DNA from 2 places in the Paenibacillus sp. NPDC056579 genome. Region 1 is predicted to be linked to the other one. Evidence: riboswitches for the same ligand, from Rfam matches in the RefSeq annotation. Region 1 holds a riboswitch; the other holds the start of a gene.
The links. Region 1 has a riboswitch for ZMP and ZTP ahead of ACFQ88_RS00895 (bifunctional 5,10-methylenetetrahydrofolate dehydrogenase/5,10-methenyltetrahydrofolate cyclohydrolase). Riboswitches for the same ligand answer to the same signal wherever they lie in the genome.

Region 2: it holds a riboswitch for ZMP and ZTP, as region 1 does, so the genes downstream of both, rpiB (ribose 5-phosphate isomerase B) here and ACFQ88_RS00895 (bifunctional 5,10-methylenetetrahydrofolate dehydrogenase/5,10-methenyltetrahydrofolate cyclohydrolase) in region 1, are expected to answer to the same signal.

The regions. Positions count from the first base shown of each region.
Region 1 is NZ_JBHTVD010000001.1:167,836-172,033, forward strand. Features, by position in the region: gene gyrA (DNA gyrase subunit A) at 1-896, shown strand, start outside; gene ACFQ88_RS00885 (hypothetical protein) at 893-1,060, opposite strand; gene ACFQ88_RS00890 (MarR family winged helix-turn-helix transcriptional regulator) at 1,313-1,720, shown strand; ZMP/ZTP riboswitch at 1,759-1,838, shown strand; gene ACFQ88_RS00895 (bifunctional 5,10-methylenetetrahydrofolate dehydrogenase/5,10-methenyltetrahydrofolate cyclohydrolase) at 1,901-2,755, shown strand; gene ACFQ88_RS00900 (hypothetical protein) at 2,922-3,146, opposite strand; gene ACFQ88_RS00905 (ABC transporter ATP-binding protein) at 3,344-4,072, shown strand; gene ACFQ88_RS00910 (ABC transporter permease) at 4,108-4,198, shown strand, end outside.
Region 2 is NZ_JBHTVD010000016.1:140,280-144,477, forward strand. Features, by position in the region: gene glyA (serine hydroxymethyltransferase) at 1-345, opposite strand, end outside; gene ACFQ88_RS36385 (TIGR01440 family protein) at 409-1,116, opposite strand; gene rpiB (ribose 5-phosphate isomerase B) at 1,088-1,546, opposite strand; ZMP/ZTP riboswitch at 1,644-1,724, opposite strand; gene ACFQ88_RS36395 (low molecular weight protein arginine phosphatase) at 1,769-2,356, opposite strand; gene ACFQ88_RS36400 (manganese efflux pump MntP) at 2,501-3,064, opposite strand; gene ACFQ88_RS36405 (L-threonylcarbamoyladenylate synthase) at 3,526-4,198, opposite strand, start outside.

The DNA.
Region 1 (4,198 bases):
ACATTAAGCGGACAAGCAAGCTCTCGTTCACCCGTTCGGGCGGCGAGCTGGAGAAGACCGGCCTCAAGGAGGGCGACTACGTCCGATATCTGCTGGAGGTCAATACGCTCGACAACCTGCTGATCTTTACGCAGAAAGGCCAGTACTATCTGCTTCCGGTACATCAGGCTCCCGAGTACAAGTGGAAAGAGAACGGAACGGCGATCGTCAATGTCATTCCGATTCCGAAGGATGACCGTATTGTGAACGTCATTCCGCTTCGCGACTTTGACGATCCGGGCAAATCGCTTGTTTTCGTCAGCAAGCGCGGACAGGTGAAGCGTACTGAGCTGAAGGAATATATGACGAATCGTTCGAACGGTATCGTCGCTTGTAAAGTAGGGGAGAATGACGCGATCATCGATGTGCGCGTGAGTACGAACGACCAGGATATTTTGCTGGTGACGAAGCAGGGGATGGCGATCCGGTTCAGGGAAGATGAGGTTAATCCAATGGGACGAGCAGCCGGCGGCGTTCGCGGCATTCAGCTGAAGGACGACGATGAGGTTGTCAGTGCCGAATGGATTCAAGGTGAGGAAGGAGAGCTTCTCGTCATTTCCGACCTTGGCTATGCTAAGCGCTCTCTCATACTGGATTATCCGGTTCAAGGCCGGGGAGGTAAAGGAATTTTCACGTTCGAGTTCCGGGAAGGCAAACGGGTAAGACCGAACGGCGACGTCCTTATCAAGGCGTATACCGTCAAGGAGGAGCTGCTGCTTACGGCCGTTCTGCAGAGCGGAGAGAGAATGTCCTTCTCGTCCGAAGCTACACCGATCGAGCAGCGCAAATCTACAGGCAGACAAGTCATTTCAGTGCCTAAGACCGATTTGATCGTCGACCTGCTGAAGGTGGATTAATCGTAGCTGTTGTAGTTAGGCTCCATTTTTTCTATTAATTGGATGAACATTTCAAGGACGGCCCACACTGGCATGGAATCATCAAGCCTCTCCAGCCATTGTGGGTCGTTTATTATGCCCTTCTGCAGCGCTTTCTCTCCGATCATCTGCTTCCACGCTTCCATTACCGCATCGCTCCTTCGCATGAATTGACAAGCTCCGCCGATCCTCATGTGCCCATAATGCAATATATGTTGAATGAGGTCTAATGTGCCTGTTTTTTATCGATTAATGTCTTAAAATATTTATAGCGTTAACCTTTAAACCTTGGGCTGTCAGTGGTATAATATTAGTAACAGCACAGATGGTGACGGTACTACCGATCTTGGAGCAAGTGCGGACGAAGGCAATAAAAGTAGATGCAGGAGTGATGAATTGTGGTTACTCACGAATTTGCTAAGCTATGGTGGAAGCTATCCAAAGATTTGCGCAATCATATGGAGACGGAGCTCGCGCCAACGTTGACGGAAGGACAATTGACCGTATTGGAGCTGCTATCGGGACACGAGCGAATGAAGCCTTCCGATTTCATTGAGTTTTTGGCTACGACGCCGGCCGCCATTACAACGTTGCTCGACCGGATGGAGAAGGCGGAGCTGATCACGCGGGAGCGCGATGAGAAGGACCGTCGTATCGTCTGGGTGCAGGTAACGGACAAAGGGAAGACCGAATGCCAGCGCGGAAAAGAGATTCGGGATCATTTCCTGCAAAATTATTTAAGCCGGATTTCCTCCCACAATCAGCAGGTACTGGTATATTTATTGGGGAAAGTTGCGAACGCCTAGTTGATCTTGATTGAAAATAGCGTTATGATATACGTACATAAGCTATGTGTAACTGGCGGAACATGGGTAACCATGAGGGAGCACATAGAAACATTAGCCGTACGCCTGGGCAAAGGTAAGGGATCGTATCCCTTGCCTTTTTGCGTTTTTACATTACTCAAGCCGAGAGGATGGATGGTTATGGAAACTAATAGCATGATTTTGGATGGCGCGAGTGTAGCAAGCGAAATCAAAGAGGAGCTGAAGGAGCGAATCGCCCGGTTGACGGACAAGGGGATAACTCCGTGCTTGGCTACGGTGCTGGTAGGCGATGATCCTGCCTCTGAAACGTACGTCCGAATGAAAGGCAACGCCTGCAGACGGCTTGGCATGGAATCCAAACGGATTCAGATGAGCGGGGAAACAACCACCGAGCAGCTGCTCGCAGTAATAAGGGAGCTCAATGCAGATCCGACCGTGCACGGCATATTGCTTCAGCATCCCGTACCGCATCACATTGACGAGCGGGCGGCTTTTGAGGCTATTGCTATCGAGAAGGATGTGGACGGGGTCACAACGCTGGGCTTCGCCCAGACCGCTTTCGGTTTCGGTCTGTATCCATCGTGTACGCCAGCGGCAATACTGGCTATCTTGGATGCGTATCAGCTGCCGTTGGAAGGAAAGCATGCCGTCGTCATCGGAAGAAGCCCTATTCTAGGCAAGCCCGTATCTCTTATGCTGCTTAACCGGAACGCGACGGTGACGATATGCCATTCCAAAACGAACGGCTTGGCTGATATCGTCAAGCAGGCGGACATCGTTGTGGCTGCCGTCGGCAAGCCGAAATTCGTTCAGGGCGATTGGATCAAACCGGGCGCGGTCGTCATGGATGCCGGGTATAATCCGGGTAACGTCGGGGATGTCGACTATGACGCTTGTCTTGGCAGGGCGAGCGCCATAACACCGGTCCCTGCAGGAGTCGGTCCTGTGACGATTGCCACGCTGCTCAAACATACAGTGGATGCGGCAGAGAGAGCAAGCGCGTGTGCCGTATAACTCCTTGCCAAGCAACACTCAAGCCTTCGTGCGGTCGTTCGGATCCGGGCAAAGGCTTGGGTGTTTTTTCTGTTGTGGGAGATACGTCATGAACTGAATCTTGTTCGGCTGCCGCTATCGCTGGGCGGTTCGGTCGGCTCGATGGCCATTCGGCTCCCAAAGAAGCTCAGCTCCCGGGCACACCATGAACCAGGCTGCGTAACCGTTCAATCTCCCTATCTTTTTCGGTTATGGATTGGAGAAGCCGTTCCACTTTAGATTCCGCTTCCACCGCGCGTTCCACGGCCTCTAGCCAGGCTGCCTGCGCTTTCAGGGGATATTCGCTGCCGGGGTTCCATTTGACTCTTAAACACAACAAATCCTCTATCAAGTTTCTCTTATCATTAGCCATCGCTTGTTCCTCCTAAGCTTGGGAAGTCTTCTGACGAATCGTCGGATTATTATATCATTACCCTATCCGCCGCAGTTTGAGTCGTATTCAACTTCTCATGCACCAAGTGTTGGAAATGCGCTATAATAGACAAGTCGTCAAACGGACGCAAGGGTGCGGACACTATTGAACAGAGGGAATCGGGATGTGAACGATACATGTTACTGGAAATTCGGAAGCTGGAGAAAAAGATTCGCCAACAGGAGGAGCAGCGCCTATTATTTGCCGATGTTAACGCTCAAATCATGGAGCCTTCCATCGTAGCTCTGTTAGGCTTGTCCGGACAAGGGAAAAGCACGCTGCTGCGAATTATCGGCATGCTGGATGCAGCCGACGAGGGGACGGTATGGTTCAAGGAGAGGAGCCAGCAGCAGTGGACGCCCCAGGAGTGGAGGAAGCAGGTTTGCTATGTGGCCCAGCACGCCGTCATGCTCCCCGGCAGCGTAGAGGATAATTTGCGGGCGGTAAGCCAGCTTCATCGGCAGCCATTCGAGGAAGCCTTGGCTCACAAGCTGCTCCAAGACGTAGGACTTGGCAGCATGAATTGGGGCAAGCGTGCATCCGACCTGTCCGGAGGAGAGAAGCAGCGCGTGGCGCTCGTTCGCTCACTGCTTCTCAGGCCGGAGCTGCTGCTGCTGGACGAGATCACGGCATCCCTGGATTTGCACAGCAAGCAGGCTGTAGAACAGACGCTGCTTGCGTGGCATCGGAACGAAGGGACCGCTATGATTTGGGTGACTCACGATCTGGAGCAAGCGCGTCACACCAGTGACCGGGTATGGTTTATGGCTGAGCATACGCTGATGGAGAACAGCGAAACGAGTATTTTCTTCAACCAGCCGGTGACGGAGGCGGCCAGGCAGTTCATTCCGCGGGACGATGAATAACCGTCGGGGTACGGAACAGGAAGGAAGAGAGCGGCATGTCCAATACGGCACTAATATTGACTCTGCTATTTATTGCGATTACTATCCTTATATCCATGTGGCAAAAGCTTGGCCTCAGCAAGGAGA
Region 2 (4,198 bases), on a different contig from region 1:
CATACCCAATACGGTATCTCCAGGCTGAAGTGCCGCCAAGTAAACCGCCATGTTCGCTTGAGCGCCGGAATGAGGCTGAACGTTCGCATGCTCCGCACCGAACAGCTCTTTTGCGCGATCGCGTGCAATATCTTCAACGATATCGACGTACTCGCATCCGCCGTAATAACGGCGGCCCGGGTAACCTTCCGCATATTTGTTGGTAAGAACCGTACCCATAGCTTGCATAACCGCTTCACTTACAAAGTTCTCCGAAGCTATCAGCTCGATTTTATCGCGTTGACGGCCGATTTCGAGATTCATCGCCTCAACGATTTTAGGGTCTTGCTTGCGTAATTGTTCCATGTCTAATGTCCTCCTTAAAGTTCGGCTTATAGGGATGTATCATTCCAATTAAGACTAATCAATTTAGCTGCAGGTTTCCGTGCCGTTAGCCGGAACTTCTTGGGCAGTATAAACCGCCCGCGCTCCGCCGATGAGCTTTGGTCGGGTAAACGCCATTTGGACGGACGCCTGTCCGATCTGGCGAATGGTCGGTCTAACCGGAACGGCTACCCGCTTCAGATGCATGCCGATCAGCGTGCCCCCGATATCGATTCCCGCATGAGCTTCCACCGTTTCGACAACACACGCTTGCTCCAGCTTCTTAAAAGCATAGGACGCCATGGCTCCGCCCGCTTTGGGTACCGGAACGACCGATACTTGCTCCAGACGATATTCCTTCATTGCCTCCCGCTCCAGCACAAGCGCCCGGTTCAAATGCTCGCAGCATTGAAACACAGGGTAAAATCCGACCTCGGCCCGTACCGCCTGGATGGCGTCGAACAAATGCCCGGCGACCTCTTCCGTTCCGGAAGTGCCGATGTGCCGGCCGATCACTTCGCTCGTGCTGGTACCGAATACGATCAGCTGTCCCCGCTCGATGTTACCCGCACGGATAAGCTCGCGCAGCACCTGCTCCAGCGCAGGACGTATCGAAGCGATATCCCACGCGCCGTTATCTGCATGACTCAAGTCTCCAGAGCTTGCTGCTGCAGTAGAAACGTCCGAATTGTTCACTTGAATCGCCTCTTTCATCAAGCTTCCGTTACGGATGAATTGCGTACTTGTCTTCAAGCGCCTTGACTTTATTAATGCGGTTTTGGTGACGTTCTCCTTGGGAGAATTCGGTTTCGAGCCAAATTTTGACGATTTCCTGCGCTACCCCCGGCCCAATGACACGCTCGCCCATGGACAGCACATTCGTATCGTTATGCTCGCGGGTTGCTTTCGCCGAGAATAGGTCGTGAACCAACGCACAGCGAATGCCCGGTACTTTGTTGGCCGCAATCGTCATCCCGATCCCTGTTCCACAGATCAGAATCCCTTTGTCGGCTTGACCGGATACAACCTGGTCGCATACGGCAATCGCATAGTCGGGGTAATCGACCGAATCCGTACAGTTGCACCCGACGTCGGCTACCCGATGCCCTAACGATTCGATAAATCCGATCAATTCATCCTTCAGACGTACTCCTGCATGATCTGCTCCAATTGCAATGTTCAATGTCTTTCGCCTCCTGACTGTAGTTAGCTTCATTATAACCGAAAGATGGCAAAAAAACGAAAAAAGAGCAATCGAGTGCTGCGGACAGCACATCGACGCTCTTTGCCCAGGCGACCGGCCGTATGTCCCGATGCTCCACTGTGGTTAAGCCCACTCGTCGCCAGTTACATCGGGTCTTGTAATGTATCTTTATCATAGCGGAAATAAAGGCAGGTGTAAAGCCTAATTGGCTTGTGACTTTAGCTTTGCAACCAGCTTCAGCAATGCCGCTTCGATTTCCTCCGCACACTCTCGGTACAAGGACAAAGAACCTCCGAACGGATCGGCGATATCGTAATCGGGAAGCTTGCGCTCCAGCGTCAATATTCTCGCCCGTTCCTCGTCCGTCACTTGCTGGGACAGCGCCCGTTTTACCTGCAAATCGGCGATAAGACTCTCCATTTCCGCAATCAGGTCGGCGGCGTTCGGATCGTCGTCCACATATTCTTTCAGCGTATAGATTTTATCGATAAACTCCGGGTAACGTCCGATGGCGTGCTGTTTGTGGCCCGACGTCATGGTCAGGACGATATCGGCCCATTCAATCAACGATCTTGACAAAGTGCTGGAGCTCATGCTGCAATCCGAACCGGTCTCCTTCAATATCGCAGCGGCATGACGCGATACGGGAGCTCCATCCATCGCCGACACTCCGGCTGACCGCACCTCGATATGCGGTAATTGATGTTCCGCCAGCAGCCGCCGCATTAATCCTTCGGCCATTGGACTGCGGCAGGTATTGCCAGTACAAACGAATAAGATTCGATTCATAGGGATCCCTGCCTTTTCTTGTATAAGGATAGGCTGCATAGAGCCTTACCTCTCTATTGTACCTCAAAATCGCAAAAATAGGGACTATCCGGTTAACCAGCCCGAGCCAAAGATCGGTAGCTTGACTGGCGGCGAGGCTGGCTGCTAGAACAAGAAATGAACTCCGAACGCCAACAAAATAACACCGCCCATCGCTTCTCCGTATTCTCCCACCCATTTGCCCATCTTGCTGCCCAGCATCAGACCGATTATGGACATGAGCCCTCCGACGGAGCCGAACATCAGCACGGTCAATACGACATCACCGGCAAACATCCCGAGCGACACTCCCACGGAAAAAGAGTCTATGCTTACGCTAAGAGCGAATAAAACGATGCCCCATAACGTCCGGTGGTCGATGGATCTCACTTCATCCCCTTTTAGGGAGCTGTACACCATATGGATACCGAGCAGCAAAAGCAGGGCTCCGCCGGCTTTGGTAGCGACCCCGCCCAACAAGGAGCTCACGTAGCCGCCCATAAACATCCCCATTAACGGCATCAACATGTGGAAAAGAGCAATGACGAAGCTGAGCTTCAATATGTCTAGCTTCCGGATTCCCTTCATGCCGATCCCGATGCCCAGCGACAGCGCGTCCAATCCCAGGGCAATAGCCATGATCAATATCGCGATAAATTGCCCCACCATTAGCGGAGATGTCCAATCCATCCACCCTCTACCCCCTGTCCGTTCCTAATCAACATATGCGGACGAGTTGGGAAACATGACTTGTCTGGGAATTTGGTGGGACAAAGGTGGAGCCGCGAACGGTAAAATGACGGTAAAAGCTGACCAGCTTACGATGCGAGTTTGCTAAAGCAAACCTTTAGCTATTTCCCCCCGTTTCTCACTGACATTTTCGGCAGTTCGCTGCGGGATTATACCTGTACCAGCGCCTAGACTTGGGTTATCGCCAAGCGGAAAAAAGCCGGTCTCCATTAAGGGAGCACCGGCTAGACTTCAATTTGCTAATGCGCGCGAATCTCAGGATGACTTTCGAGCTGCGCGGAGGTTAGTCAAACGCCATAGAATTCCGCGTAGATAAGGAATGCTCTAGGCTTCTATGACACGATCCGCGCTGCGTGGAGATCGGTCAAGCCCCATAGAATTCCACGTAGATAAGGAGTGCTCTAGGCTTCTATGACACGGTCGCCGGCCGCCTTGCGCAGCCGGTTCATGATAGCGGCCCCGATGCCCTCCTCGGGGCAAGTCTCGGCCAGGATGAAGCTGATCCCCGCTTCATCAAATTCGCGCAGCGCAGCGTACAGCCCCTGCGCCACCGATTCCAGGTCGCCCAGGCTGCCGCAGGCGACGACTCGATCCGCGCGCAGAGCGTCGGCGTGCTCACGGAACGTGAGGGCACCGGTACGCTCCCCGCGCGCACGGGCTGCATCGAGCTCGCGTTGGATGCGAGCGAGCACCCGTTCAGGCGCATCGCCCTGAACGAGCGTCATGACGCCGCGCGGCGCGTAATGCGTGTACTTCATCCCCGGCGAGCGCGGGGCCGCCGCGGGTTCAGCGTGCGCGGACGATTCGCGCACCTCCACACCCGGCAGCGCTTCGCGAAGCTGCGCTGCGGTAATGCCGCCCGGCCGCAGGATATGGAGCACGCCGCGGCCACTAGCTTCCTCCGGGCCGGCAGCGGCGTACTCCACCACCGTCGATTCCAGGCCGACGCCGGTCGGCCCCCCGTCGACGATGGCGTCGATGCGGCCCGTGAGATCCTCCAACACATGCTCGGCGTGTGTTGGGCTCGGCCGGCCCGAGCGGTTCGCGCTCGGCGCAGCTACGGGACAGCCTGCA